DNA from 3 places in the Arthrobacter sp. NPDC093139 genome. Region 3 is predicted to be linked to each of the others. Evidence: riboswitches for the same ligand, from Rfam matches in the RefSeq annotation. Region 3 holds a riboswitch; each other region holds the start of a gene.
The links. Region 3 has a riboswitch for cyclic di-AMP ahead of ACIP90_RS01875 (LysM peptidoglycan-binding domain-containing protein). Riboswitches for the same ligand answer to the same signal wherever they lie in the genome.
Positions count from the first base shown of each region.

Region 1: another riboswitch for cyclic di-AMP. It lies ahead of ACIP90_RS13825 (hypothetical protein); the one in region 3 lies ahead of ACIP90_RS01875 (LysM peptidoglycan-binding domain-containing protein).
Region 2: another riboswitch for cyclic di-AMP. It lies ahead of ACIP90_RS18980 (M23 family metallopeptidase); the one in region 3 lies ahead of ACIP90_RS01875 (LysM peptidoglycan-binding domain-containing protein).

Region 1 is NZ_JBIVOO010000008.1:113,232-122,595, forward strand. Features, by position in the region: gene ACIP90_RS13780 (zinc-binding alcohol dehydrogenase) at 1-993, shown strand, start outside; gene ACIP90_RS13785 (6-pyruvoyl trahydropterin synthase family protein) at 997-1,389, shown strand; gene ACIP90_RS13790 (glycosyltransferase family 4 protein) at 1,397-2,494, shown strand; gene ACIP90_RS13795 (DNA glycosylase AlkZ-like family protein) at 2,523-3,782, shown strand; gene ACIP90_RS13800 (nucleoside deaminase) at 3,789-4,301, opposite strand; gene ACIP90_RS13805 (phosphatase PAP2 family protein) at 4,361-5,203, shown strand; gene upp (uracil phosphoribosyltransferase) at 5,216-5,851, shown strand; gene ACIP90_RS13815 (VOC family protein) at 5,912-6,289, shown strand; gene ACIP90_RS13820 (HAD-IA family hydrolase) at 6,326-7,006, shown strand; gene ACIP90_RS13825 (hypothetical protein) at 7,142-7,966, opposite strand; cyclic di-AMP (ydaO/yuaA leader) riboswitch at 7,972-8,134, opposite strand; gene ACIP90_RS13830 (winged helix-turn-helix domain-containing protein) at 8,906-9,364, shown strand, end outside.
Region 2 is NZ_JBIVOO010000016.1:55,502-64,865, forward strand. Features, by position in the region: gene ACIP90_RS18950 (helicase-associated domain-containing protein) at 1-1,226, opposite strand, end outside; gene ACIP90_RS18955 (hypothetical protein) at 1,237-1,470, opposite strand; gene ACIP90_RS18960 (cold-shock protein) at 1,652-2,035, shown strand; gene ACIP90_RS18965 (DUF3027 domain-containing protein) at 2,042-2,578, shown strand; gene serC (phosphoserine transaminase) at 2,661-3,791, opposite strand; gene ACIP90_RS18975 (metal-dependent transcriptional regulator) at 4,120-4,815, shown strand; cyclic di-AMP (ydaO/yuaA leader) riboswitch at 4,949-5,192, shown strand; gene ACIP90_RS18980 (M23 family metallopeptidase) at 5,197-6,021, shown strand; cyclic di-AMP (ydaO/yuaA leader) riboswitch at 6,136-6,329, shown strand; gene ACIP90_RS18985 (C40 family peptidase) at 6,400-7,074, shown strand; gene ACIP90_RS18990 (NlpC/P60 family protein) at 7,176-7,955, shown strand; gene ACIP90_RS18995 (HNH endonuclease) at 8,178-8,678, shown strand; gene ACIP90_RS19000 (molybdenum cofactor guanylyltransferase) at 8,702-9,304, shown strand; gene ACIP90_RS19005 (DUF6457 domain-containing protein) at 9,338-9,364, shown strand, end outside.
Region 3 is NZ_JBIVOO010000001.1:371,871-381,234, reverse strand. Features, by position in the region: gene ACIP90_RS01920 (class I SAM-dependent methyltransferase) at 1-368, opposite strand, end outside; gene ACIP90_RS01915 (type III polyketide synthase) at 381-1,568, opposite strand; gene ACIP90_RS01910 (DUF1345 domain-containing protein) at 1,809-2,492, opposite strand; gene ACIP90_RS01905 (hypothetical protein) at 2,786-3,223, shown strand; gene ACIP90_RS01900 (NAD(P)-dependent alcohol dehydrogenase) at 3,327-4,478, shown strand; gene ACIP90_RS01895 (dihydrofolate reductase family protein) at 4,498-5,142, opposite strand; gene ACIP90_RS01890 (MarR family winged helix-turn-helix transcriptional regulator) at 5,949-6,365, shown strand; gene ppk2 (polyphosphate kinase 2) at 6,422-7,357, shown strand; gene ACIP90_RS01880 (hypothetical protein) at 7,397-7,663, opposite strand; cyclic di-AMP (ydaO/yuaA leader) riboswitch at 7,920-8,121, shown strand; gene ACIP90_RS01875 (LysM peptidoglycan-binding domain-containing protein) at 8,127-8,987, shown strand; partial or broken gene ACIP90_RS01870 (PKD domain-containing protein) at 9,147-9,364, opposite strand, start outside.

The sequences.
Region 1 (9,364 bases), on a different contig from region 3:
GCATACTGGACCATCGGCCCTGAGCAGGGCGAACTCCGAACCGAGGAGCTCCGCCGTCCCGGACCGGACGAGGCGCTGGTCCGCGCGCTGTATTCGGGGATCAGCAAAGGCACCGAACTCGTGGTGCATCATGGCGCCGTTCCGCCGTGTATCGCGGAGCAGATGCGGGCCCCGCACCAGGAGGGCTCTTTTCCCTCGCCGGTGAAGTTCGGATACCTCTCCGTCGGAGTCGTGGAGGAGGGGCCGGAAGGCTGGCCCGGCCGGACGGTCTTCTGCCTCCATCCGCACCAGGACCGGTACGTTGTTCCGGTCTCCGCGCTGACCCGCGTTCCCGACGGCGTCCCTCCCCGCCGGGCGGTGCTCACCGGCACGGTGGAGACGGCCGTCAACGCGCTGTGGGAGGCAGGACCGAGGCTGGGCGACCGCATCGCGGTAATCGGCGCAGGACTGGTGGGCGGCATGGTGGCAACGCTGCTCCGCACCTTCCCGCTCGCGCGGCTCCAGCTGGTGGACATTGACCCCGGGCGCAAGGACCTCGCCGACGCCCTGGGCGTGGAGTTTGCCCACCCGGATGACGCCCTGACTGACTGCGACATCGTCTTCCACTGCTCCGCTTCGGAGGGCGGCCTGGAGCGCAGCCTGAAGCTCGTGGGCGACGAAGGCGAAATTATCGAGATGTCCTGGTATGCGGACCGGAAGGTTGCCCTGGCACTCGGTGAGGACTTCCACGCCCGCAGGCTGTCCCTCCGTGCAAGCCAGGTTGGTGCCGTTGCCCGGGCGCGCCGTCACCGCCGCACCAACGCCGACCGCCTCGAGACCGCGATATCCCTGCTGAAAGACCCCGTCTTCGACGCATTTCTCACGGGCACATCCGCGTTCAAGGAACTGCCCGACGTCGTCGAGCGGCTATCAGACGGCGCGCTGGCAGCGCTCTGCCATGTCATCGAATACCCCACAGCCATCGAATACCGCACAACAGAAACCACGAGGTAACCAGTGTTCAGCCTGACCGTCCGCCGCCACTTCATGATCGCCCACAGCCTGCCCCGGGAGGCGTTCGGGCCGGCGCAGGCCCTGCACGGGGCGACCTTCGTGGCAGAGGTGAGCTTCCGCCGTCGTGCGCTAAACGACGACGCGATCGTCCTGGACATCGGCGCCGCGGGCGGGATCATCGAAAAAGTGCTCGCCGATCTCAACTACCGGAACCTGGATGAACACCCTGACTTCGCGGGCAAACTGAGCACCACCGAAGCCCTGGCGCAGCACATCGCCGGGGCGGTGGCGGCGCAGTTGCGCGACGACGAGGACGGCCGCGAGCTGACCGGCCTGGACGTCACGCTGCGGGAAAATCCGGATGCCTGGGCCACCTACACCCTCGAATTCGAATAGCAGCATCATGCAGCCCCGCCCATCCGCCATCCGCCTGCTCGTTCCCGGCAACATCCGCCACAACTCCGGCGGCAACGTCTATAACGCGTCCCTCGTGCGCGGACTCGCCCAGCTGGGCGTCAGCACCACAGTGGAACGGGTGGACGGCGACTGGCCGGTAGGCAGCAGTGAAGACCGACGGCGGTTCGCCCGCCTCTTGGGGGAGGGTTCCACTGCCCCGGACCAGGGATCCGCGAGGGGCGGAACGGTCACGATAGTGGACGGACTCATCGCCTCCGGAGCCCCGGAGGCCATGGAAGCAGCAGCCGCGGGCGGGCAGCAGCCGTGGATCCTGCTGCACATGGTCCTGGCCGATCATCCGGAGCTGGAGATCCGCGCCCTCCGCGCGGCGGCCGGCGTGATCTGTACCAGCGGCTCCGTGGCCGCCGAGATCACCCGCCGCCACGGCACCGGAAACGTGCACGTGGCGCTCCCCGGAACGGAAATGGGGGAGCCCGCCAAGGGATCGCAGCCGCCGCATCTGGTCTCCGTGGCGGCCTTGCTGCCAAACAAGGACCAGCTGATCCTCCTGGGTGCCCTGGCACAGTTGCAGGACCTGCCGTGGACGGCGGCCCTGGTCGGTTCCGATGAGGCAGACCCTGACTACGCGGGTGAGGTCAGGGCGGCGCTGCAGGAGTCCGGCCTGGAGGGCCGGGTGCGCCTTCCCGGCGAGCTGAAGGGGCAGGCGCTGGAGAACGAATGGCGCGCGGCAGACCTGAGCCTGCTCGTCTCCAAAGTGGAGGCCTTCGGCATGGCGGTCACCGAGTCGTTGGCGCGTGGCGTCCCGGTGGTCGTCCGCGCCGGCACCGGCGCCGTGGAGGCCCTAAGCCTGGGTGCGCCGCGCGGGGCCACGCTGGACTCACTGCCAGGGGCCGTCGTCGTCCTTGACTCGGACCCGGCCCCGCTCGCGGCAGCGCTGCGGGGCTGGCTTACCTCGCCGGAGCGGCAGGCCGCGTGGCGCCATGCGGCGCTCGCGGGCAGGGAGCGGCTGCCGGGCTGGGATACGACCGCCCGGTGCGTGCTGGACGTCATCAGCGAAGCGACACCGCAGCCCGGGCATTCCTAGCCCCGGGATGCTGGTGGACAATGAGCCCATGACTACCCGCGTCTCGGTCCCTGACAGCGTCGGCGCCGACGGTCTCCGCGCTGAACGGCTCACACCCGCACTGCTTCGGGCATGGTCCTGGCACAGGCAGGGACTGGACGGCACACTCGCCGGTGCCACGCCAGAAGAGGTTTTCGCCCGCGCCGGCTGGGCACGGTCGCTGGGCGGGGCCAATCCCTACCTCACGCTCTTTGCGCGGGCCGGGATCCGCCGCGAACAAGTCGACCAGGACGTCCTGGACCTGAAAATCCAGGAGCTTCCCACGGCGCGGGGCTGCACCTACGTCCTGGGGCGGGCGGACTTCGCATGGGCCCTGAGCCTGGGCAAGAACTTCGAAGAGGCCTTCAGGGTCCTGGCCCGGCTGGGCGTGGACCGCGGCGAGATCACCCTGCTCGAAGAACAGGTCCTGCACGTGCTCTCTGAAGCCGAAGGTCCCCTGGACCCCAAACAGCTCAAGGAGGAACTGGGCGAATCCGTCCGAAGCCTCGGCGACGAGGGCAAGAAAAAGGGTGTGTCCACCACCCTGCCGACGGCACTGGGGCTGCTGCAGGCGGACGGCCGGATCCGCCGGATTCCCATCAACGGGCGGCTCGACCAGCAGCGCTACGCCTACACCCTCTGGGGGTTGCCGCGCACCACCCTCGGCCCCGAGGAGGCCCGCGCCGAGCTGATCCGCCGCTACCTGGGCTGGACCGGCGGCGCCACCCTCAGGCAGTCCCAGTGGTTCACCGGGTTCACCGTCACCCAGAGCAAAGCGGCGCTGGCCGCCGCCGGCGCGGTCGAGGTTCCCACCGCCGAGATTCCTACCGCCGGAGGCGGGGCTTTGTGGATGATGCCTGACGACGTCGACCGCCTCAGCGCGTTTACGGCACCAGGGAAGGAACAGATCCAGCTGCTGGCAGGAACTGACTCGCTGGTGCTGCAGCGGCGCAACTCTGCTGACCTGTTCGCCGAGGCGGACAAGGGAAGGAAGCTGCTGAATTCCACCCTGGCCCTGCAGGCGGACCTCCCGGACCACCCCATCCTGGACCGCGGACGCATCATCGGACTCTGGCAGTACGACCCCGGCAAGGCGCGGATCGCGCACTGGGTCTTCGATGGTGCCACCCCTGCCGTTACACGACGCATCGCCGAGGTGGAAGCCTGGATCCAGGAGGACCTCGGCGATTTCCGGTCCTACAGCCTGGATTCGCCGGTGTCCCGGCAGGAGCGGATCGACGCACTGAATGCTGCCGGGAGCCAGGGGTAGGGAGCCCTACAAGCGCGGGGCCCCCCGGTGCGCGGCGAAGAATTCCCGCAGCACGGCACCGCACTCCTCCTCCTGGACGCCCGCATAAACCTCCACCCAGTGGTTGAGGCGGCGCTCGCGGAGGATGTCGAAGACAGACCCGGCCGCTCCGGCCTTCTCATCCCAGGCGCCGAACACCACACGGTGGATTCTCGCCAGCACGATGGCCCCGGCGCACATCGCGCATGGTTCCAGTGTCACCACGAGGGTGCAGTCCTCGAGCCGCCAGCCGTCTCCACGGCCGCCCTGACGCACAGACTGTTCGCGGAGCCGGGCAGCCGCTTCCCGGATGGCGACGACTTCGGCGTGGGCGGTGGGGTCGCCCAGTGCCTCGCGTTCGTTCCGTCCGGATCCCAGCACAGTGCCGTCGGGCCCGATGACGACGGCGCCGATGGGCACGTCCTCGGTGGCCAGCGCCCGCCGGGCTTCTTCGAGGGCAAGGCCCATCCATTCGAGGTGTTGCGGATCTGCCGGTGCCATGGCTCAATGATAGTTTCGAAGGGTACTTAGCTTCGGACAGCGCGTGACCGGGAGAGATGATGAAATCCCTGAATGATCGGTTCGGCCGGTGGCTCGGCCCGTACGCGGCGCTGTGGATCACACTCATATTGGGCGGCTTCCTGGTCATCTCCCTGGCGCTGCTTGGGGCCGAGGTCTACCAGAGTGTTGTGGCCAAGGACGGCGTTGCCGGCCTGGACCAGCCGGCCCTTGAGATGGCCAAGCAGTACCGAAATCCTGGGCTGGATGCTGCCGTGACGGCGTTCACCAACATCGGCGGCGGCATCGGCATGCCCATTCTGGCGAGCATCCTCGTTGCCTGGCTGACCTATGTCAGCCGCAGCTGGCGGCCGCTCATCCTTGTGGGCGGGGCGGCGGCAGTATCAATCACCGCCACCACTGTGAGCAAGACGCTCATGGGCCGGGTCCGCCCGGAGCATATCGATGCCGTTCCGCCGTTCGAGTTTTCGCCCTCGTTCCCCAGCGGACACACCCTCAACACCACGGTGGTGATCGGGGTGGTTGTGTACCTGATGTGCCTGCAGACGTACAGGAACCTGGTCCGGGTGGCCGTCATCACGGTGGGTCTGTTGTTCATCATCGCCATGGGCCTGAGCCGGGTCTTCCTGGGGCACCACTGGTTGACCGATGTGATGGCGGCGTGGCTGCTCGGCTTCGCGTGGGTCGGCATGGTGATCCTGGCACACCGGCTGTTCCACGTCATCCGGCGCCGTGAGCATGCAGGTCCCGCCCCGACCTTCGAGCACCCGGCCCGCATGCCGGATAAGGAGTCCTCCGACCTAGGGGGATCCCAAGCGGAGAAAGGCTCCGGCGGCACTGCCGCAGGCGGCGGAAGCCGCGGCGGGAGGCCACCTTCCGGGTGATAGTTTTGACCCATGCGAACTCTCGTCGTGGACCACCCGCTGGTCGCCCACAAACTCACCGTCCTGCGGGATAAGAACACATCGTCCCCAGTTTTCCGCCAGCTGACCGAGGAGCTCGTCACCCTCCTCGCCTATGAGGCAACCCGAGACGTCCGCACCGAGCCTGTCACCATCGAGACCCCGATTGCCACCACCGTCGGCACCGCATTCACCAAGCCCACGCCGCTGGTTGTACCGATTCTCCGGGCGGGCCTGGGCATGCTCGAAGGGATGACCAAACTGGTCCCCACGGCCGAGGTCGGTTTCCTCGGCATGGCCCGCGACGAGGAAACCCTCGATATCATCACCTACGCCGAACGGCTGCCGGAAAACCTCACGGACCGGCAGATCTTCGTTCTGGACCCGATGCTCGCCACCGGGGGCACGCTGCGCGAGGCCATCAAGTTCCTCTTCAAGCGCGGAGCCTCCGACGTGACGTGCATCTGCCTGCTGGCCGCCCCTGAGGGCCTGGCCAAACTCGAGGAAGAGCTCTCCGACGCCAACGTCACCATCGTGCTGGCTTCGATTGATGAGAAACTCAACGAGAAGTCCTACATCGTGCCCGGGCTGGGCGACGCCGGTGACCGCCTGTACGGCATCGCCCACTGACTTCGGCTACCCTGCCCGCACCCTTCCGGATGGTTCTGCCTCCGGGATAGCCTGTGCACCATGGACTGGAAACTTGAACTCGTCTTTGTCCCGGTGTCCGATGTAGACCGCGCAAAGGACTTCTACGTCAACAAGGTCGGCTTCAACGCCGACTACGACGAGAGGCCAATGGACGGTCTCCGTTTCGTGCAGCTGACCCCTCCGGGCTCCGGCTGCTCGATTGCCATCGGCGAGGGCCTCAACGACGCTCCTCCCGGTACAGCACCCGGCCTCCAGCTTGTGGTCAGCGACATCCACAAAGCCCACGAGCAGTTGAAGGCCAACGGCGTGGACGTCAGTGACGTCGACGTCCAGGACTGGGGCCACTTTGTCTACTTTGCCGATCCCGACGGCAACAAGTGGGCGGTGCAGTACATGGCCCACCGGCCGAACGGCTAGACGTCCGCCCTGCCCTCCATGAGGCAGGATGGATCCATGAACCTTCCTGCCGAATCCGTCTCCACCGCCCTGGTTGCCCGTGCCGTTCTCTTTGACATGGACGGCACACTGGTTGATTCCACGGCGGTGGTGGAACAGGTGTGGGGTGAGTTCGCCGCGCGCTATGGTCTGGACATCACAGAGATCCTGAGGACGTCCCACGGCGTGCAGGCACGGGACACCGTACGGCGGTTTGCCCCCGCCGGTGCAGATGTTGCTGCACTCACCGCTGAACTCGGTGCGATGGAGCGCGTCCGGACCGAAGGCATTGTCGCCTTGCCGGGGGCTGCTGAACTCCTGCGCGCCTTGCCAGCCGATGCGGTGGCATTGGTGACGTCAGCCGACCGCGTGCTGGCGGACGTCCGCATGGGCGCAGCGGGTCTGGCCATGCCGGGCACGGCCGTCACGGCGGACCTTGTCACCCACGGCAAACCGCATCCCGAGGGGTACCTGCGCGCCGCGGAGCTGCTGGGCGTGGAGCCTGCGGATGCCGTGGTCTTCGAGGACGCGCCGGCCGGCATAGCTGCAGGCCTGGCGGCCGGAATCCGGACGGTGGCGGTGGGCCCGAACACCGGCGTCGTGCCCGACGGTGTGCCGCACATCCCGGACTACTCCGCTGTCACAGCCTCGGTGGGAGCCGACGAGGATGGACGCCGGGTCATTTCCTTCCTGCTCTGACGCATTTCTGCACCACTTTCCCGCCCGCAGCATGCTGCACCGACGCCGAGGGGCCCCGGATCACGTGGATCCCGGGCCCCTCGGACGCTCAAACCGGTGCAGAAATGCCTGGCACGTTCTCAGACTGGTGCCGGTTTAGTACCAGTTGTTGGCGTAGTGGAAGTTCAGCGCAGCGCACGGGGAGCCGTAGCGCTCCTTGATGTAGCCCAGGCCCCAGTTGATCTGGGTGCGGTAGTTGGTGCGGTAGTCGGCCCCGGAGCTAGCCATCTTCTCGGCGGGCAGGGACTGCACAATACCGTAGGCCCCGCTGCTGGGGTTCGTCGCAGTGGTGCGCCATTCGGACTCTTTGGTCCAAAGCTTCTTCAGGCACTGCATCTGGTCCGCTGCCCAGCCGTGCGAGGACAGCTTGCTGGCGGCATAGGCCTGCGCGCCGGCGGGGTCGTTCACTGCCGCAGGAGCCGCCGGCTTGGGCGCCGGGGCGACCTTGGCCGGGGCGGCCTTTACGGCCGGTGCGACGGCCTTGGGTTTGGCGGCAGCAGCCTTGGCGGGCGCCGGTTTGGCGGCGGCCTTGGGTGCGGCCTTCACAGCAGGTGCAGCCTTGGGCGCCGCCGGCTTGGCAACGGACTGGGGTGCCACTGGGGCAGCTGTGGGGCTGGGCAGGGCGGAGATCAGCGTCTTGTCGAAGTTGAGCGTCGGCGGGGCTTCAGTTGTTGCCGCTGCTGCCTCAGGCGCTGCCGCGGGGGTGGCCTGCTCGGCCGCTTGGCCGGCCGCACCGACGCCGATCAGGACGGCGCAGGCTGTGGTCACAACGGCTGCGCGGCGGCCGAACGACGGGATGTTGGCGGTGAGACGGCCCCAGGCTGATACGGGGCGGGCGGGCTCGGCGCGGTGGCGTGAAATCTGCTGCCGGGACTGTTTTGGATCGCGATCAGGGCGCGTTGGTACCTTGAATTCAGACATGGTGGATTGCCTCTCAACACCTGCGGAGTTAGCTGTCGGGTTCGGATGAGGTCATCCGGCCGCACGGAAACACACGTGTCGGCTTCACCCCAAGGGCTGATGCGGATTGCCCGGGACTCTGGTTCCCCCGCCTCTGCCTGGTCAAGCGGAATCCGGGAAGCGGCAGAGCTGGGCGTCCATCCGGATATGCGGCCCAGATGATGGCCGCACCTTATCGACCGTACAGGAGGCTCACGCTTAAGTCACATTTAGGTAACGGCCATCACGACATCGGCGCGTCACCTTGCGCGAAGTGCTGCGCGGGCAGGCTGACGGTGAACTCGGTCCGGCCTCCGGCTGTGAATCCCAGCCCAAGGGCGTCGTTGGTCCGCGTAGGCCGAGCGGCGCGGTACCCCCGGCCCGCTTGACCCGACCGGGGAAAGAATGCCCTACCCAAAATTTTCCGTTCGGCCCGCGTCATAGCTGGACAATTGGCGATTCGTTGCCGCCTAATTCCGGCAGAATTGAGCTGGTCGAATAATCGTCGGCAAACAGGGAGTTTCGTGCAGATAATTCGGAAAAATGGTCTTTCTGAACGTTCGTTCTGGAAAAACGTCGACAAAGTCTGAAGTCTTCAAAGTTGTGATTTGGCCCACAATCGTGCGTTTCGTCTCACGATGCGGACCGAGCGACCCATTGTTACTTGCAAGTTCTCATTGTTACGTTGCACACTTCCAATGTGAACAAGAACTCAACAGCACCTGCAGCCGCAGATTATTGGCCCAGCACACCCGCTGCTGTCGACATGCGCTGTTGTCGAATGCACGCCTAACTTTCCACCCCACAAAGTTTTTAGGCATTCGCCCCCAGAGCCCAGCGTCGGGCGCCCTCCCCAGAACTCATTGCGGGAACCAAGCATTCGAGCCGCGATGACGGCCATTCACATTGAGGTAAGCATTCATGTCAGTTGCATCTGGATACGTCCACATCTCCGTCCGTAACGCCAACAAGCCTGGCCAGGCGTCAGGCCACCGCCAAGGTTTTGGCGCCCGCCCGGCGTTCCCCGCCGGCCAGGGCTCCGCCGTTCCCGCGCCGGGCTACGCCCCCCAGGGGTACAACCCCAACTCCTACGGCCAGCTCCGCGCTGTCCAGACTGAAGAAGCCGCACCGATGACCGCCCCCACGCCCGTCGTGGCTCCGGCGCCGGGCGCCACCGTCCGGCCGGTGCAGAACGACAACGTGGCGCGCGGATTTGTTCTGTACATGGGGATCGACGAGGAAACCGCCGCAGCTGCCGGCACCTCCATTGCCAAGTTGGCGCAGGAAATCCGGGCTTACGCCCAGTCGCTGGTTTCCGGCGCTGAGAGCTACGCTGCCGTTGCAGTGGCGCCGGCCAGCGCGCCCGGTTCCGCGCTCGAC
Region 2 (9,364 bases), on a different contig from region 3:
ACCAGTGACGGGGCGCGCTCGCTGGCCAGCCAGGCATTGACCAGCCACAACCACTGTTCCTGGCGGGGCAGGCCCAGCCACTCGAGTTCAGGCGGCTGCACCCAGCAGGAGCTGTCCACATCCAGCCGGACCAGTCCCGATAGGGCACAGAACTCCAGGAGGACGGCGGCCGCATGCTGGTCCACCCGCAGGGCGTCCGCCAGCCGGCGCATTTCGCGGATGCCCACCCCGCCGCTGCGCAGCGTTCCCAATGGCTGCTCCCGGACGGCGTGGAGCAGCTCGCCGGTGAGCCGCAGCGTTTCGGCGATTGCGCCCAGGGCGGCGTTGCGGCGGAGGGAAGCGGTGGTGGTTCCCAGGGTGGGCCTGGGAGGGGTGAGGGAGAAGTTATCGATCACTGCGCCGCCCCGGAGGGATATCCCCACGCTGTGGGGCAGTTCGACGTGCGCCGCGTCCAGCGGCACCAGCAGGCCACGGGCCAGCAGCCAGTCCACCGGTCCGACGTCGTGGCCCTCCCCGATGACCGACGCTTTCCGCTGTGCCTGCGGGACGGCCCCCATGGCCCAGTTGCTGAACCGGGCCAGCAGCGCCGTCGTGCGGTCCGGCGCCGTGGCGAGGATGGCACGCAGGGCCTCGGGTGAGGAGGTCCAGTGCTGCAGGGCCAGCGCCGCCTCCATCGGGGTGGTGGCGGGCTGGATCGCGGCACCGCTGCGGTGCAGTTCGCCGACCAGCTGGACGACGCGCTGGGCGAAGGCTGGCTGCAGCCGGACCAGTTCCGTGTAGCTTCGGCCCAGCCCGGCGGGATAAATTCCCACGACATCCTTCAGGGAGCCCACCGGCAGGTAGAAACGCTGCCGGTGGGCGGAAGGGCTCGCGGTGTGAGGGGGCTCGGCACGGTGGACCAGCGCCAGCTCCTGGAGCGACAGCAGGATACGTTCAACGGCGGCCAGCGAAGAGCCTGCGATCAGTTTCTTGACACCTGCTGCCGACGCACTGTGCCCGGTATCGGTGTTCGTGCACAGGTGAAGGGTCTCCAGCACCTGCATTTGGGGCCGGTTGAGGCGCTCCAGGGCCCGCTGCACGCTGACCCGCGCACTGGCACGTGCCGCCAGCGCCGCGAAATCGGGTACGCCCGGCGAAATGAGATCCGGCCGCGCAGCGAACAGGGCACGCAACGACGCGTCGCTGCGTGCCTCCAGTTCCTTGCTGAGCGCACGAATAAGGGACATCAGTCCAACGTTACCGCCCGCCGCCGTTTCCTGCCCGGCGCCGTGCTGCAATGCTGTCGATCACCAGCACGAATACCAGGATGAAAGCGAGCGGAAGCCCGTAGAGGGCAGCGGACGTGATCGGGGCCGGAGCGGCCTGGCCGCTGTACGCCATCGCCATCACCGTTCCCACGGACGCCAGGGAAAGCACTGCCAGAACCGCTGCGGCGACCGTCAGGGGACGCCGGAAACGCGTGGGTATCATGCCGTAACGCTAACAGTCCGGCGGCGGCTGCGCCTCAAAGCAGGAATCCCAAGCCAGTCAGGATAACCTTGAGGTAGCAGACCAACATGAACCAGGCAGTCATACCCTGAACCCGCACACCGGTGCGGATGCGGTGATGGCCGGACATGTCTAGACAGTCAGAACGAAGAAGGTTGATTACGTGCCTACCGGCAAAGTCAAGTGGTATGACAAGGACAAGGGATTCGGATTCCTCGCGGGCGAGGACGGCCAGGAAGTGTTCCTGCCCAAGTCGGCGCTTCCCGGGGGCGTCACCGAACTGAAGGCCGGCACACGGGTCGAGTTCGGTGTGGCCGACGGCCGCAAGGGCGCCCAGGCCCTGGGTGTGCGGGTACTGGACAAGACTCCATCCATCGCCAAGGCCAAGCGCCCCAATGCAAGGGACCTCGCGCCTGTGGTGCAGGACCTCGTCACAGTGCTGGACAACCTCTCCGGCACCCTGTCCGCCGGCAAATACCCGGAGGGTAACAAGGGCAAGGCCATCGCCGCCGCCCTGCGTAAGGTTGCCGACGAGCTGGACGCCTAGGTCCCCATGAACCCGGAACCTGAACAGGCCGAATCAAAGGCGGCACCAAAGACTCCCAGGAAGCGTGCCGGTGTCCCGGTCTGGCGCACCGGAAAACCCGACGCCGTCCTCGCGGCTGCCGTAGACGTGGCCAGGACCGCCATCGAAGGCATCGCCAAGGCATCGGAAATCGGCGAACACCTGGCGGCGCGAACGGAGGGTGACCGCCTGGTGACCCACCTCTTCGAATCCAAGCTGCCCGGTTACATCGGATGGCAGTGGTACGCCGTGCTCACACGCAATTCGCGGTCCAAAGTGATCACCGTGAACGAGCTGGGCCTGCTGCCCTCCGAGGACTCGATCCTCGCCCCGGAGTGGGTTCCCTGGGCGGAGCGTGTCCGTCCAGAGGATGCTCAGGACGATGCACTGGCGGACGAAGATGCGCCCCAGGCCGCTGGGGCAGAGGCGGGCACTCCCGGTGCCGGTGCCGCGGAGGAGCCGGACGTTTCCCCGGAGGCAGTCGTAAAGGAATCCGCAAAGGAACCGGCCGGCGAGCAAGGCTGAACGGCAAACGGCGCCGGCCGGGACACGAGCCCGGACGACGCCGTCGAACGCTGATGCTGCCTGTGGCAGCGGCGCGGGGAGGCTACTTCTTCAGCTCGCCCACCACGTAGTCGATGCACTCCAGCAGCGCCGAAACGTCCGCAGGGTCGATCGCCACGAAAGTCGCGATACGGAGCTGGTTACGTCCCAGCTTGCGGTACGGTTCCGTGTCCACAATGCCGTTGGCGCGCAGTACCTTGGCGATGGCCGCGGCATCGATTGAGTCATCAAAGTCGATCGTGGCGATGACGTTGGAGCGTTCCGCGGCGTTGGCGACGAACGGCGTAGCGAACTCGGAGGCCTCGGCCCACTTGTAGATGCGGCCCGCGGAGTCGGCGGTTCGGCCGGCGGCGAAGTCGAGGCCGCCGTTGGAGTTGAGCCATTGCACCTGCGCGTCGAGGGTCACCAGGGTGGCCAGTGCCGGGGTGTTGTAGGTCTGGTTCAGCTTCGAGTTGTCGATCGCCGTCTGTAGGTCCAGGAAGTCCGGGATCCAGCGGCCGCCGGCCTTGATCCGCGCGGCGCGCTCCAGCGCGGCGGGGGAGAAGAGACCCAGCCACAGGCCGCCGTCGGAAGCGAAGTTCTTCTGCGGTGCGAAGTAGTAAACGTCGGTCTCGGCGACGTCTACGTCCAGTCCTCCGGCAGCGGACGTAGCGTCCACCAGGACGAGGGAACCTGCATCCGCGCCGCTCACCCGCTTGACCGGGGCGGCAACACCGGTGGAGGTCTCGTTCTGCGGCCAGGCGTAGACGTCAACGCCTGCCTCTGCCCGGGGCTCGGGGCAGGTTCCCGGCTCCGACTTGATGATGGACGAATCCGCAAGGAACGGGGCCTTGTTGGTGGCCGCGGCAAACTTCGAACCGAACTCGCCGAAGGAGAGGTGCTGGGCCTTCTGCTCCACGAGGCCAAAACTCGCCACGTCCCAGAACGCCGTCGAGCCACCCACGCCGAGGATAACTTCATAGCCCTCGGGGGCGCGGAAGAACGTGCTGAGGCCCTCACGAACCGAACCGACAAGGTTCTTCACCGGCGCCTGGCGGTGGGACGTGCCCAGGAGCGTGGTGGCGGCTGCGGACAGCGCCTCGACCTGCTCGGGCCTGACCTTGGAAGGTCCGGCGCCGAACCGCCCATCCTTGGGCAGGAGGTTTGCTGGGATAGTGATGCTGGTCTCGCTCACAGGGGCTCCAATTTTCGGCATGGACATGCGGATCGGCGGGGACAGTTGGTGACCGGCGGTCAGGTATGGCTGCCCGCGAAGGCCCCCTTTATTCTGCCTGAGACGCGGAAATCCCGGGAACCGTGCCCGTCACAGTCCAGTCATTGAGACGCCGCGGTTTATCCGGAGTAATTCAAAATAGGCTAAGCTTTTGGTTGACGAACAGGCGGACAGTCGGCGTTGCACCGCCGCCGGATTGGGGCCGCGGCGGCTGGATGCCGAGCCGCCAGACGAGGGGCCCGCGGTACCGTGGGAGAACGCAAGTACTGTGCTCGAGGAGCTGAGCTGAATGACGGATCTGATCGACACCACGGAGATGTATCTTCGGACCATTTTGGAGCTGGAAGAAGAGAACATCGTGGCACTGCGTGCCCGCATCGCCGAGCGCCTCCGCCATTCGGGTCCTACCGTCTCCCAGACCGTCGGACGGATGGAGCGGGACGGGCTGGTGGTGGTTACCGGCGACCGGCACCTGGAGTTGACCGAAGTAGGGCGCAAGCGCGCCACCGAGGTGATGCGCAAGCACCGGCTGGCCGAGCGGCTGCTTGCCGACGTCATTGGCCTGGACTGGGCGTATGTTCATGACGAAGCGTGTCGGTGGGAACACGTGATGAGCGAACGCGTGGAACGCAGGATCTACGAGATGCTGGATCACCCCACGGAATCGCCCTATGGCAACCCCATTCCCGGACTGGCTGCGCTGGGCGGCGAGCCGACACGCACCTTTGCCGACGTCGACCTGAACCTGCTGGACGCCATGGGCAGTTATGGCCCGGACTCGAGGGTGACCGTCAGCAGGCTCGCCGAACCGATTCAGGTCGAGCCCGAACTCCTGCAGCAGCTGGACGAGGGCGGGATCCGCCCGGGCGCGACGGTGTCGCTGGAACGGGTCGGGGAGTACATTTCCGTGCGTGTCCCTGGCATCGACGGCGCCCTCGAGTTGCCGCCCGAAGTTGCTGCGCACGTGTTTGTCCGGGTGGCCTGAGTCACGCCGGTGCAGGTTGTCCGACATCAGCTGGCAGGATGACCCACCACTTTTGCACAAGCAAGATAACGGAATTATTACCGCAAGCTTTAATCGCCTATAGTTAAGTCGCAGCGCCGATACCAAAGCGTTACCTGATCCGGAGCCGAACTCTGCCAGCGGATCAGTCGCTCGAAACACCTTCTGGCAGAGGCGGAGGAACCACAACTGGCCGTTCAAAACGGCCTTGGGGTGAAGTCCGCAGCAGCAAGCCACCTTCCACAGACGGAATCTCCGGATACCTCTGTGCCCAAAAAGGCTTGTCATTGCGGACCGGGTCGATCAACTCTCTGACCCGAATCCGACAGCTAACTTCGCAGGCTACCCAGAGAGGAACCGTTCTTGACCATGCAGAATGCCCGGGGCCGCCGCCGCGCTACCGGCTCCGCTGCCGAGCCCCGCACGCCCGTAGCGGTCGCCGCTGAGCGACCCCGCGATGCGCAGCGTCAAGCGCGGAAGCAACGCAGTCCTTTCCGTCAGGTCGCTGACTTCGCCGCTGCCAGCGGAGTCGGGCAGAAGGTCGGCGTGGCCCTTGCCGCCTCGGGCCTCCTGCTGACCGTCACAGTGCCCGCCACGAGCCCGGTCCTGGCCTCGGCCGACCACGGCGCCCCGGCCGCCGCAGGTGCCGCCACGGGGCAGCCAGAGGTCTCCGCCGAGGCGGCAGCCAAGATTGACTTCAGCCGCACCTCCGTTGCGACAGCCGGTGACCCGGATGGCAAGCTCAAGCAGCTCCTGAGCGCCCAGTCCGCCGGCAGTATCAGCCGCGCAGCCTCCGTCGGCAGCCTTGGCATGCCCTTGGCGACCATGGTGAAGTCCTCGCCCTTTGGATACCGCGTGAGCCCCATCACTGGCGGCGCCGGAGAGTTCCACCGTGGCCAGGACTTCGCAGCCCAGTGCGGAACAGAAGTGTATGCAGCGGCCAGTGGCACGGTCACGTTTGCCGGCTGGCACGAGTTTGGCGGCGGCAACAGGGTTGTCATCGACCATGGCAACGGCCTCGAAACCACGTATAACCATTTGTCGTCATCGAGCGTTCAGGTTGGCCAGAAGGTCAGCCGGGGCGACACGGTGGCACTTAGCGGGACCACCGGCGCATCCACCGGCTGCCACCTCCACTTTGAGGTGATGGTCAACGGAGAAGTCGTGGATCCCGAAGGCTGGCTGTAAGCAAAGCCGATGGAGAGCTCTCAGATTCTCGTGACACACCGTGACCTGAATGTGACATTCCCTCCGAACTGTTGTACCGTCTAAACCGCGTCAACTTTTCCGAAGTTGACGCCCTTGAGTGGATTGCCTAACTCTGCCACCGCTCAAGGTCCGTTCGCATTACATCGTCTGGCAGGGGCGGGGGAACCAATTTTGGTCTTCGCAAGAAGGCCTTGGGGTTAAGTCGCAAAGCTTCCCAGGAAGCGGCGCGGCCGGGTGACTCCCATCCGAATCCGACAGCTCACCTCGTAGGCATTGGGAGAGGCTACCTTCGTGTCTTCACGCCACAATCTTGCGCGCCACCGTGCGCAAACGGTTCGTAAGAACCCGCTGGACTCCGTGTCCAAGGCAGTAAGCGCCAATGCAGGCACAGTAGGTCGTCAGGCAGCAGTCATTGCGGCCGCTTCAGGTCTCGTCCTGAGCGCCGGCATGCCAGCCAACGCATCCGACGCCAACATCGGTGTTTCCGCCTCCGCTGAGTCCGGATCCCAGGCGGCACAGCTTGCTGTGACCGCCGCGCCCACCGCAACCGTCTCCTTCGAGCGTCCTGCCGTTACCACCGAGGCAGCCCCCGTCATTGAGACAGTCGCGCCCCAGTCCAGCGACGACACGGCCAGCCCCGAAGCTGCCGTGGAGACCATCGCGGCCAAGGCCGGGAAACTGGTTGACGCCGCAGGCTCGGGTGCAACGTCAGGTCTCGCGGGCATCGCCTACACCGGCATCGGCAGCCCGTACGTCTGGGGTGGCACCACTCCCAGCGGCTGGGACTGCTCCGGCTTCACCCAGTGGGTCTACGCACAGGCGGGCATCAGCATTCCGCGCGTCAATGCGTGGACAGCCATGAAGCCCACGTCGACTCCCGCCCCCGGCGACCTGGTCATGCAGAACGGCGGTGCCCACGTTGGCATCTACGTTGGCAACGGCATGATGATCAGCGCGCTGAACCCCTCGCAGGGCACCATCCTGCATGCAGTGTCCGCCACGGGCACGTCCTCGTTCTACACCCTTCGCTAAAACCCCCCATTCGAGACGATTCGGCGTACCCCCAAGACGCCGGCGCGTCGCTAAACCGCGGCCTGCTACAAGCGGGCCGTGGAACACGAAAGAGAGAAATCATGACTACACGTGCGACCATTGCACGCCACCGCGCCGAGGTCACCAAGACCAACTCGCTGTCCGTCATTGCCAAGGCTGTCGGCGACAACGCCGGCGGAGTAGGCCGTCAGGCTGCTGTTATCGCTGCCGCCTCCGGACTCGTTCTGACCAGCGGCATCGCCGCCAACGCCGCTGAGACCAACGTTCAGCGCGACTCGGCTTCCACGTCCACCCTGGAAGTCCAGTCCTTGGCGTCGGCACCGATTTCGGCTGCATCCAGCATCGCCATCTCCTACGAGAAGCCGGCGATCACCACCACCCCGGCCCCCGTGGTTGAGGCTCCCAAGCCGGTCGTCAACGTCCAGGAAGCCGCGCCTGCCGTGGAAGCCCCGGCCGTGAAGGCTGCTCCGGCAGTTCAGGCCACCGCGAAGGTGGAAGCTGCACCTGTTGCCAACACGTCCTCTGCAAGCGGCAAGGGAGCTGCCATCGCCGCTGCCGCGTACGCCCAGTTGGGCGTCTCGCAGGACTGCACCATGCTGGCCACCAACTCCCTGGCCGCCGTGGGCATCAACTACCACGGCTGGCCGGCAGGCTACCTGTCCCTCGGCCGCACTGTCAGCGCTGCCGAAGCCAAGCCGGGCGACCTCGCCTACTACCAAAACGGCGGCATGGGCCTGGCCCACATCGCTGTCTACGTCGGCAACGGCCAGGCTGTTCACGGTGGCTGGAACGGCGGAACCACCGCGCTGTTCAGCGTCAACGTCGGCTCCGGCCCGGTCTTCATCCGCGTCGGCGGCTAAGCCACGAGCAAAGGCTTAAAAGGACCCCTGCCCCCGCGGCAGGGGTCCTTTTGTCTTAAAACTGCCCGGGCTGAACACCGACACGCCGTGGCCGAATGTTAGGCCGATTCGTCGATATGCGCTAAGAGTGTTTACTCTTGTGGTGTCGATCCATAGCCCGGACATGCAGAGGGCAGCCGGCCCTCGCGCCTCTGCCGGGTGCGGCCGTGAAGAGGTATGCGCATGCGCACGCTCGTTCTTAATGCTGGATATGAACCCTTGGCGGTTGTAACCTTCCGCCGGGCGCTGGTTCTTGTGCTCACAGGAAAAGCCAGCGTGGTTGCCGAAGGTGACGATCCCGTCGTGGGGCCGAAGGACATCATGGGCCGCCCCTCCGTGATCCTCCTGAACCGTTATATCCGGCCGCGCTATAACATGGTCACCGCAGTGAGCCGGCGCGGGGTGCTGCGCAGGGACGGCCACCGGTGCGCATACTGCGGCAAGGCAGCCCACACCATAGACCACGTCCAGCCGAAATCGCGGGGCGGTGCGGATACCTGGGAAAACCTCGTGGCGGCCTGCCTCCGGTGCAATAACGTCAAGGGGGATCACACCCCGGCGGAAATGGGCTGGAAGTTGCGGTTCGTCCCGGCGCCTCCCGTTGGCACCATCTGGCAAATCAAGGAACTGGAGAAGCCGACCCCCGCGTGGGATCCCTTCCTGCTTCCGGAGACGGCCGCCTGACCTGTCCGCACTAGGCTTGGTATGTGTACTTCGATGCAGTCATTCTGGCCGGCGGCCGTTCTTCGAGGCTCGGCGGATCGCCGAAGGCCGAACTGATCTATGAGGGTGAGACCCTTCTGCACCGGTCGATTGCGGCCGCCCGAGGTGCGCGCCGCATCGTAGTCGTGGGCCCGGAAGCCCACGACCTTCCGCCCGGTGTTTTGAGCTGCCGGGAGGATCCGCCGTTCGCCGGGCCTGCCGCCGCGATTGCGGCCGGCCTGGCCCTGCTGGAGTCCCCGGCCCGTCCCGGGGATGATGCCTATGTTCTGGTTCTGGCATGTGACATGCCCCGCGTGGCTGATGCCGTGCATGCCCTTCTGGAAGCGCTGCACGGCGGCGACGGCGTCATGGCAGTTTCCGGCGACGGGCGGCGTCAGCCATTGGCAGGTTTTTACCGCACGGCTGTGCTGGAACGCGCGGTGGAAGAAGCAGCGGCGCGGAACGCTTTGAACCATGGGTCAGTTTTCGCTCTCCTTGCTAGGCTTGACGTACAGGCTGTCACCGTGCCCGCCGGCTCCACAGACGATGTGGATACCTGGGACGATGCCGCCGCATTGGGAGTGGACGCCAGCAATCATCCGGGCTGAACGTCGCAGCCGCAGTTGAGATTGGAGGCAGGCATGAAAAGCCAGGACGAAACGCTTGAG
Region 3 (9,364 bases):
CCCTCCACCACGAGCTCTGCACTCGTGGCCTGCCGGAACCGTACCCCCTGCACGGGCATCCTGTGCTCGGCGAAAGCGTATGCGCGGGGATCGGGGTCGATGCCCGTGATGTCGAGCCGGAAGCCGTCCCGGGCCGCCCAGCGGGCGAGCATCAGTGCCAGGTCCCCGCCGCCGCAGCCGATGTCCAGCAGCGTGGCCGGGGCGGCAGGCGACAGCAGCGGCCTGAGCCTGCTGCGGTAGAGGCCATGCCAGCCCGAAATGGCACGGTTGACCAGTGCGAACTGGCGGTAGGTGCGGTCGAGGCGCTCCGGATCGCAGTCGGGCCGGTCCATGTCCTCAACAGCGTTGGCGTCTCGCGCGCCGAGCATGCCCACGGCGGGTCAGGCCAGGGACGATTCGGCTTCGTCCGCGAGCCGGGGGTCTGCCGGCGCTTCCAGGGGCTTGCCGATCCTCGTGAACAGCCCTGTCTCCACCGTTAGCCCGGGCCCGAATGCCATGGAGCAGATGCGTTCGTCCCGGCTCTGCGGCGGAAGGTCGAGGATGTGCCGGAGCACAAAAAGCACTGTGGCGCTGCTCATGTTGCCGTAGTTGCGGAGGGTTTCGCGGGCGGGGATGAGCTGTTCATCGGTGAGGCCCAGCCGGGACTGCACTTTGTCCAGGATGCTGCGGCCGCCGGGATGGATGGCCCAGTGCGTGATGTCCCGGTAGGGGAGTTCCCTGAGTGAACCGTCCCTGGCCAGCAGCGGTTCCAGGGCACCGATGATGTGGTCGTCGATGATGTGCGGGACGTAGTTGCCCAGGACCATCTCGAATCCCTCGTCGCCGATGTTCCAGGCCATGGAATCCTCACCGACCGGCGTCAGGACAGTTTCGAAGTGGTCCAGCTGCAGGAGCGCCGGTGATTCGGGTACCTCGCGCGCGGTCACGACGGCGGCGGCGGCGCCGTCCGCGAAGAGCGCCGAGCCCATGATGGTGTCGGGATCGTTGGAGGTGCGGACATGCAGCGAGCAGAGCTCCGCACACACGACGAGGACTACCGCCTCGGGGTCCGCCTCGCAGAACGACTTCGCTGCCCGGAGTGCGGGGAATGCGGCGTAGCATCCCATGAAACCCAGATGGTAGCGCTGCACCGCAGGGCTGAGCCCCAGCGCCCGGACGATTTTGTAGTCCGGGCCGGGGTTGAAAAACCCGGTGCAGGAAACCGTGATCAGATGAGTTATGTCAAGTGGATCGAAGCCGGCACAGTTGGAGACGGCGGAGGAAGCGGCCTCGATGAAGAGCTTGGTTGCCTCACGGGCGAACAGGTCATTGCGTTCCTTCGTGCTGGGGCTCCGGAGCAGGCGCGTGGCGGGGTCGAAGAACTTCGGGTCGTCGGAGCGTGAATCCAGCGTCAGTTCCTGGACGGCCGTGTAGCGTGTGTCGATCGCGGCCGAGTCGAAGCAGGTGGCCACCAGCCGTGAGCCGAGTCTCGTCAGGCCGGGCTGGGCGGCGAAAACGTCCCGGGCCTCCGTCTGGATGAGCATCGTAGGCGGAACAGCTGTCTCGAGGGCTCTCACGTAGACCGTCATGGGTTTCATTCTTAACGAGAGCGCCACTTAAGACAATGGATCACGCCGCTGGTCGCCGCCGCGTTCCGAACGGGTCAAGAGGTACTTCTACTCCCGCTCGTATAACGCCGATAATGCACATTATGTAAACTAATGGTTTTGAGGCCCTCTCCCGCCGGAGTCCAGAGTCTTGCCTTTTCGTTGGCGCTCAGCCTCGGATCCGACCGCCAGTTGATCCTTGGACTACTTGCCTTTTGGTCGCTAGCCCGCCAGACCAATGAGCAGATTGACGGTGGCGGCGAGGATGACCGTCCCGAAAAGATAGGACAGGAGCCCGTGCTTCAGCGCCTCGGCCCGTATCCTGTGGCTCTCCAGGTTGGTGTCAGAAACCTGGTAAGTCATGCCCAGGCTGGTGGCCACGTAGGCGAAATCCGAATACTGGGGCGGGCGCTCCTGGTTGAAGTTGATGCCGCCGGGCTCCTCTCCACGCTTTTCCGGGTCGTAGTACAACTCTGCATAGCGCAGGGTGAACAGCGTTTGGACCAGCATCCACGACAACGCCACGCCGGAGAGAGCGAGCAACCCGGCGCCCACCTCATCTCTGCCGCTTGAAGCGCCACGATGTGAATCAATCACGACGGCGGCGACTGCCGCCAGGCTGGCAAAGTTGGCAGCGAGAATGAGCAGATCGGTGACACCGCGGGAAGGATCTTCTGTTACCGCATGGAGGCGCGTCCCCGCAGGGTCAAGCCGTCCGATCACGGCCCACACCCACACCACGTAGGTCAGCGACGCCACGGCCCACCCTATGGCAGGGGCTTCGATCCAGTGCCCGGAAAGACCGGCAGCCAACGCGGCTGCCATCCCGGAAAGCACCATGACCACGAAGCGAAGCCTGCTGCGCCTGATGACTCCGGCTGGCAGTGCTGGAGGGGGCAAGTCCATGACGTGTACTCTAGCCAACCCGTCACGACTTCAGCGTGAACCTGCCATTTGGGGCGCATCAGGACCGGATCTATCTTGATCAACTATTGATCAACGATGGTGAGGTCCTTGAGGTTGGGAGTGCAGTCTGTTTGGTACCGGTAATGAAGGCCGGTCTTTCGCAGCATTGTCGACCTGGCCTGCACAGGCATGGAGTGATCCGGGTTTGACAGGCTACGCCAACACGTCCCCTTCGTCGCCTGTAGCCCCCCAAGCACGCGGCGGAGGGGGCCCCACCGGAAGGCAAATGCGCCATGACAGCAGCCAAAGCGACAGCGATGAGACATGAGCATGAAATCAAAAGTGAGCGTCCGAAGCCGGCACTGGATGCACAACACCTCGAGAAGCTCGCCGCAGAGTCCTCATGGGAGGTCGCAGAGTCCTTCGCCGCGGAGTACACCGCCCTCCTCCCCCGGCGCGTTGACCGGATCGTCCGCACGGCTACTGTCCGGGACCGGGACATCGCCATGGATGCCTCGCTTAGCCTGAAAACGACGTCGTGGCTCGCCGGCGCCCTGCGGATGAACCAGCTGTGCCGCGAACTGGAGCTTGCCCTGGCCCTGAGGGATGTCGCTGCAGTGGCATCCATTGTGCAGGACATCGAGCAGCACCTTCCGCGCCTGCAGGAGGCCCTCGCCGGCCGTCCGCGCCATGCCCTGGCAGCGTCGTCCCTGGCAGCGCTTCCCCGCTGATGGGCAAGGCATGCCACCAGTCGCGGGGCAGCCCGACCTGTAGATTGCTGACAATCGTCACAGAAATTGGAAAACTCCCGCATGCCGGGAGTAGTGTCGCACTATGACTCCTGGACACTCCAGCTCACCGCCCCTTGCCAAGTCCTTGCCCCCTGTCGATGGCCGCGAGGGGCACGAACAGCGGTTGGCTTCCGGTTACGGCGCACGGTCCAGTAACAGCGGACTCGTCCCGTTGACCGTTGCCCGGCGTTCGCCCAAGGAAGACGACGTTGAGATTGCGATCGAATATTGCGGACTGTGCCACTCCGACGTGCACGCTACGCGGGGAGAATGGAGCGCCCCCAAGTATCCGCTTATTCCCGGGCACGAAATTGTTGGGCGTGTTAGCCGTGTGGGTTCCGCCGTCGACGACCTCTCTGTTGGTCAGCTGGTGGGCGTAGGATGCATGGTCGATTCCTGCCGCGAATGCGAAAGATGCCTGGATGGGTTTGAGCAGTATTGCGAGACTGGCGTCGTCAGTACTTACGGTGCAGCCGACCCGAGAAATGAAGGAGCCATCACTCAGGGCGGTTATTCCTCCTCGGTGGTCGTGGACAGGCGATACGTGCTCCGTGTCCCAACCAACCTGGACCCTGCCGCCGTTGCTCCCTTGTTGTGCGCAGGTATCACCACATATTCCCCCCTGCGGCACTTCGGTGTTGAGGAGGGTGACGTCGTTGGTGTTGTGGGGCTCGGCGGGCTCGGACACATGGCAGTGAAGCTTGCCAAAGCAATGGGGGCCGAGGTGAAGGTCTTCACAACCTCAGAGGTCAAGATCGCGGCGGCCAAGGAGTTGGGGGCCGACGACGTTGTTCTGTCCAAGGACGCTGCATCCATGGCGGCGGCCGAGGGCAGTATCGACGTTATTATCGATACCGTAGCGGCTCCGCATGATCTCGACCCATACTTTCGGACTCTTCGCCTGGAGGGGGCCCTGTTCCAGCTGGGCCTGCCCTCTGAGCCCATGCCGCCGGTCAATCCCTGGACACTGAGCCGCCGCCGGATCGCGTACTCCGGGTCATACATCGGAGGCATCGCTGAGACGCAGGAGATGCTGGACTTTTGTGCCGAGCACGGAGTGGTTTCCGATATAGAGATTGTCTCCGCGGCACAGCTGAACGATGCCTATGACCGGATGGTTGCCGGCGACGTCAAGTACCGGTTTGTCCTGGACACCAAGAGTCTCCCGGCGCCGGCGGCCAAGGCGGACGCGTGAGGGCAAGAATTTATTCGCTTCAATAAGTCCCGCTCCCAGAATGAGAGGGGTCGACAGTGGACGTCGCGTACTCTGGACGACCGAGGGGCCGATAGGTCTGGATGGTGATGCCCCGGGACGTGCTCCGTGAGTTCACCAGATCGAGCGCGAGGTCCGGGCCGGAATCAGGGAACAGCCGTGTGCCTTGGCCGACGACGACGGGATAGGTGACCAAGTCGAGCTGGTCCACCAGGCCGTTGGCCAACAGCCACCGGACGAGGGCACCACTGCCCGGTACCAACAGGTCCCCGTCTTGACGCGCCTTCAGATCACGCACGGCCGTGGCGACGTCGCCGCGCAGGACAGTTGTGCCTGCCCACTGCGGGTCCGCGAGGCTGGTCGACACCACGTACTTTGGCCGGCTGTTCAGGGCAGAGGCAATGGGGTTGGTGCTCGGATCGGCCATTGCTCCCCAGTAGCCAGCGAAAATCTCGTACGTCCGCCGGCCAAAGAGGAACGCGGCCGCACTGCCATAGATCTGGTTGAGGTAGTCCCCCGTTTCGGTGTCGAGAAGTGGTATAGCCCATCCGCCGCGTTCGAAGCCGCCGCTGCGGACCTCGTCAGGTCCGCCCAACCCCTGCATCACACCATCCACCGAGATATTGGTCGTGGTCGTTAGCCTCATATCGTGTCACCCCGTCGGACAGAAGCCGCGGACCCCTTCTGGATCCACCAACTTGCTACAGACAAGCACACTTGCGGGAGCTTGGGGAGGGCGAGACCGTCACGGTCGCCTCGTAGGTGGTTCCGTGGAGGTCGTTGCCACTCGACACCCTCATCTGCGATGTCCATTGCTTTCTCCTCGGATGCCAATAAGCTTCGGGCATGCCAATAATTGGGGGAAATCGTTCGTGGCGGGCCAACGCGCTTCTGCTGGTTTTGATTAGTATCGGGGCGTCTTTAGGTGCCTGTGAGTACCCGGACGAAGAGCCGGTTCTGACCGGCACCAGCGCCGGATCGTCCCAGCCGGCGCCTCCTTCCCCGCCGATGCCCGACCCCGGGCTTGCCGAAATTCAGGCAGGGAACCAGGCTCAGCTGGACATTCGATTGGGACCCAGACCCAACGGCCTCGTGTTGGGTGGGTCAGGCGGCCTGGCAAGTGATGGATATCGGACCTCGGCCAGTGGAATACCAAAGGGAAGCTACACAATTACCGCTGCCTGCATCGGAGCGCCGAAAGCGATGCTTACCATTTCGCAGCCTGATCGACGCGGAGGAACAGCGCATGAGGTGGCTCTGGACTGCGCAACCACAACGAGCGTGAAACTAGACCTGAGCGCGGGGCCAGTGTCCGCCCATGCCCGCATGACCACCGAGCCGGGGCGCGCCGCCGTCGCGGGCTTATGGATCGTCCCAACGCCCTGATGGAACTAAGCTCCGCCCCACTCCCCCACCTTGCAGGTGTGGAACGGCACCTGCCACTATGGCAACGTGAACAGGCCTATTGGATACTGGGTCAAGCGGCTGGACGTGGCACTGGAGGCGCTGCTCGATGCCACGCTTGCCCGGCTCCGCCTGACGAGGAGACAATGGCAGGTCCTCAGCACTCTCAGCTCGGATCCGACCACACCCGCCGAATTGGCGGATGCGCTGCGCCCATTCAACCAAGCCAGCGGCGGCGACGCACAGGAACGGGACATGGCATCACTCGTCCGAAGGCGGCTTGTGTTCCTTCAGGACGGCTACCTGACGTTAACGGAAACAGGCAGGGCACTGCAGGCCCAAGCAACCGGTCTGGTGGAAGCCACAAGGCGGGAACTCACAGCGGGAATCGGAACCGATGAATACGCCATGGTCATCAGCGTCCTCGAACGCATGTGCAAGAACGCAGACCGCATCCCACGCTAAAAGCGGGACCCCCTGTTAAAATGCCGTCAAGGAGTCGGCGAGCCTAAGGAGCCCCGATGGTGGAGGCATCCCAGTCCTGGACACCCAAGGATCCTTGGTGGGTCAGGGACAACCTGCGGGAGGCCATCGACCGCCTCGTGGACTTGGGATATATCGTCGCAGGCGGCCAGGGCGAGGACCCTGAGCTCATCGATCCAGGCGGCTCGGCCGTGGAAACCTGGCGCGAGGATTACCCGTACCACGAGCGGATGACCCGTGCCGAATACGAAATCGAGAAATACCGGCTCCAGATCGAGTTGCTGAAGTTCCAGTACTGGGGTCAGGACAACAGCCGCAGGAACGTGATCGTTTTCGAAGGCCGTGACGCTGCCGGCAAAGGAGGGACGATCAAGCGCTTCACGGAACACCTCGATCCCCGATCGGCCCGCACGGTCGCCCTCGGCAAACCATCCGACCGCGAACAGGGCCAGTGGTACTTCCAGCGCTACGTCCAGCACCTGCCGACCGCCGGGGAAATCGTCATGTTCGACCGCTCTTGGTACAACCGGGCCAACGTCGAAAAGGTGATGGGGTTCTGTAGTGAGGAGGAATACCGCACCTTCATGAACCAGGCCCCCATCTTCGAACAGATGCTGGTCGACGCCGGCATCCACCTGAACAAATTCTGGTTCTCGGTCACCAGGCACGAGCAGCGGACACGCTTCGCTATCCGACAAATCGACCCTGTCCGGCGTTGGAAACTCTCACCCGTGGATCTTGCCTCACTGGACCGCTGGGACGAATACACCGATGCCAAGGAACAAACGTTCCTTCATACGGACACAGACCACGCCCCGTGGATCACCATCAAATCCAACGACAAGAAGCGCGGCAGGATCAACGCCCTGCGCTATTTCCTCAACCAGTTCGACTACGAGGGAAAGGACACCTCAGTCGTGTACGAGGCGGATCCGCTGATCGTACGCCGGGGCCGCGAGGCCGTGGGAGACTGACTCCGGCCTGAACTAACCGCAGAACCAGCGGCATGGAGGTCAGGCGTCCGCCCCGGTTGCATCTTCCAGTGTCGCCGGGGCGAAGATGGCCGCCGCCACGTCTTCCCGAAGGAAATAGTTCCGGTGTTCCAGGGGCGCCAGACTGCCGCGCACGACGTAGTAGCCTCGGCCCTCCCCAGGCCCACCCGCGGCCCGGTCGAGGGCATCGACCATGTCCCTGTCCAGGCGCTGGTCCGGGCCGCGGTCCTGCAGCACAGCAAGATCTTCCGGCAGCAACGCACTGATGAGTCCCTGAATATCCGTCATGGCAGCTTCCTCGCCGGCACCGCTGGAACAATAGCTGATTCCCCCGCGGGCGTGTCCGGGGGTGCCCTGGCCGGCTGCGTCCACAGCGATTCTAGGACCCGGAGGACTTCGCGGCCAGACTTGGCATGGCACTCCCGCCGTGGTAATCAGGGCGGTTTTCGAGACGCCGGAGCCCTAACTGCCGTTACCGAAATGTGACTTTAGGCGCAAGCCTGGGTTAGCCTGTAGCGGTGCCCCGGTTCATGCAGGGCATTCCCGGGCAGAATGCCGAGCCCTGCCGCTGACCGGGATCCGTTCGCAATTACATCTGGCAGGGACGGGGGAACCACCTCTTTACCGGCCTTGGTGTGTCCAAGGCCTTGGGGTTAAGTCCAGGCGCTCCGTTTCACGAGGAGGCAGGACCGGGTGACCTCCCACCCGAACCCGACAGCTCACCCCGCAGGCATGGGAGAGGCAATCCACCATGTCACGTAAGTCCATGTCCGCGCGCCACCGCGCCACCCCCACGACGTCCATCGCCCTTCAGGGCCTGTCCTATTCCCTCAAGGCCAACGCTGCCTCCATAGCTAAGCCCGCGGCAGCAGCCGCTGCTGCCTCCGGACTGCTCTTCGGAGTCGGGGCACCGGCACAGGCAGGCACCTACGCTCCTGAGGCCACGGGCAGCACCAGCGCCCAGGTGCAGGCCGCACCCCAGGTCCAGGCCGCCCAAAGCCTGGCACCCGCAGCAGGATCAGGCGTAGCAGGCGCTTCACACACTGTTGTACCTGGCGACACGCTGGGTGCGATCGCAGCACGCCACGGCGTGAGCCTCGAAGCAGTACTCGCCGAGAACAACCTGTCGCTGGCCTCGGTAATTTATCCCGGCGACCAGATCCTGATCCCGGGTCCCGGACAGCCTGCAGCAGCACCGCAGGCACCCGCCGCCCCTGCGCCTGCGGCACCCCAGCCGGCCGGCATGGGGATCTACCACGCATCGTCGTCGGTCACGCCGGCACCGGCTGCTCCGGCCAGTGGCGTCGGCGCCGCCCTCGTGGCTTCAGCCCGGGCACAACTGGGCGCCACACAGGACTGCACCATCTTGGTGGAACAGGCCCTGCGCTCCGTCGGCAAGTCGGTCGGAGACCTCGCTCCCCTGCAGTTCCACCAGTACGGCACGCCGGTGTCCACGCCGCAGGCCGGCGACCTGATGATCCGCGCCGGACACGTTGCGATCTACATCGGCGGCGGGCAGGCCATCAGCAGCGGCATGAATGGCGTCAACGAAACCATCGTCCACCCTGCCTCCTGGCTTGGGGGCTCTACTTTCGTGCGGGTAAACGCCTAAAACGTCAGAGCAAGCATAGACAGTGGCAGGTGCAGCAGCGCCTGCCACTGTCGCATCTGCCGGGGCTGCGCACCGGCCTGACGACGACGGGTCCTCCGGCACAAGTGCCGGAGGACCCGTCAAGCCTGTCTACCTCAAGTCATGGCAGTGTCGGCCTGGTTAACCTGCCGGTTTCAGGGCGGTACGCCAGGCTCCCACGGCCTTGGCGGTGCTGAAGGTCCAGGTGGCGGTGCCGGCGGCGCCGGCGGTGGCCTGGGTCCTGTCAGCCTGCTCCGCGACCTGGCCGCCGGTGGTTTCCCAGCGCTCGGTCCAGCCCGTGGGAGCAGTGGCTGCCGGGCTGGAGCTGTCGAACCCGAGCCCGCCGATGAGCAGGGCCC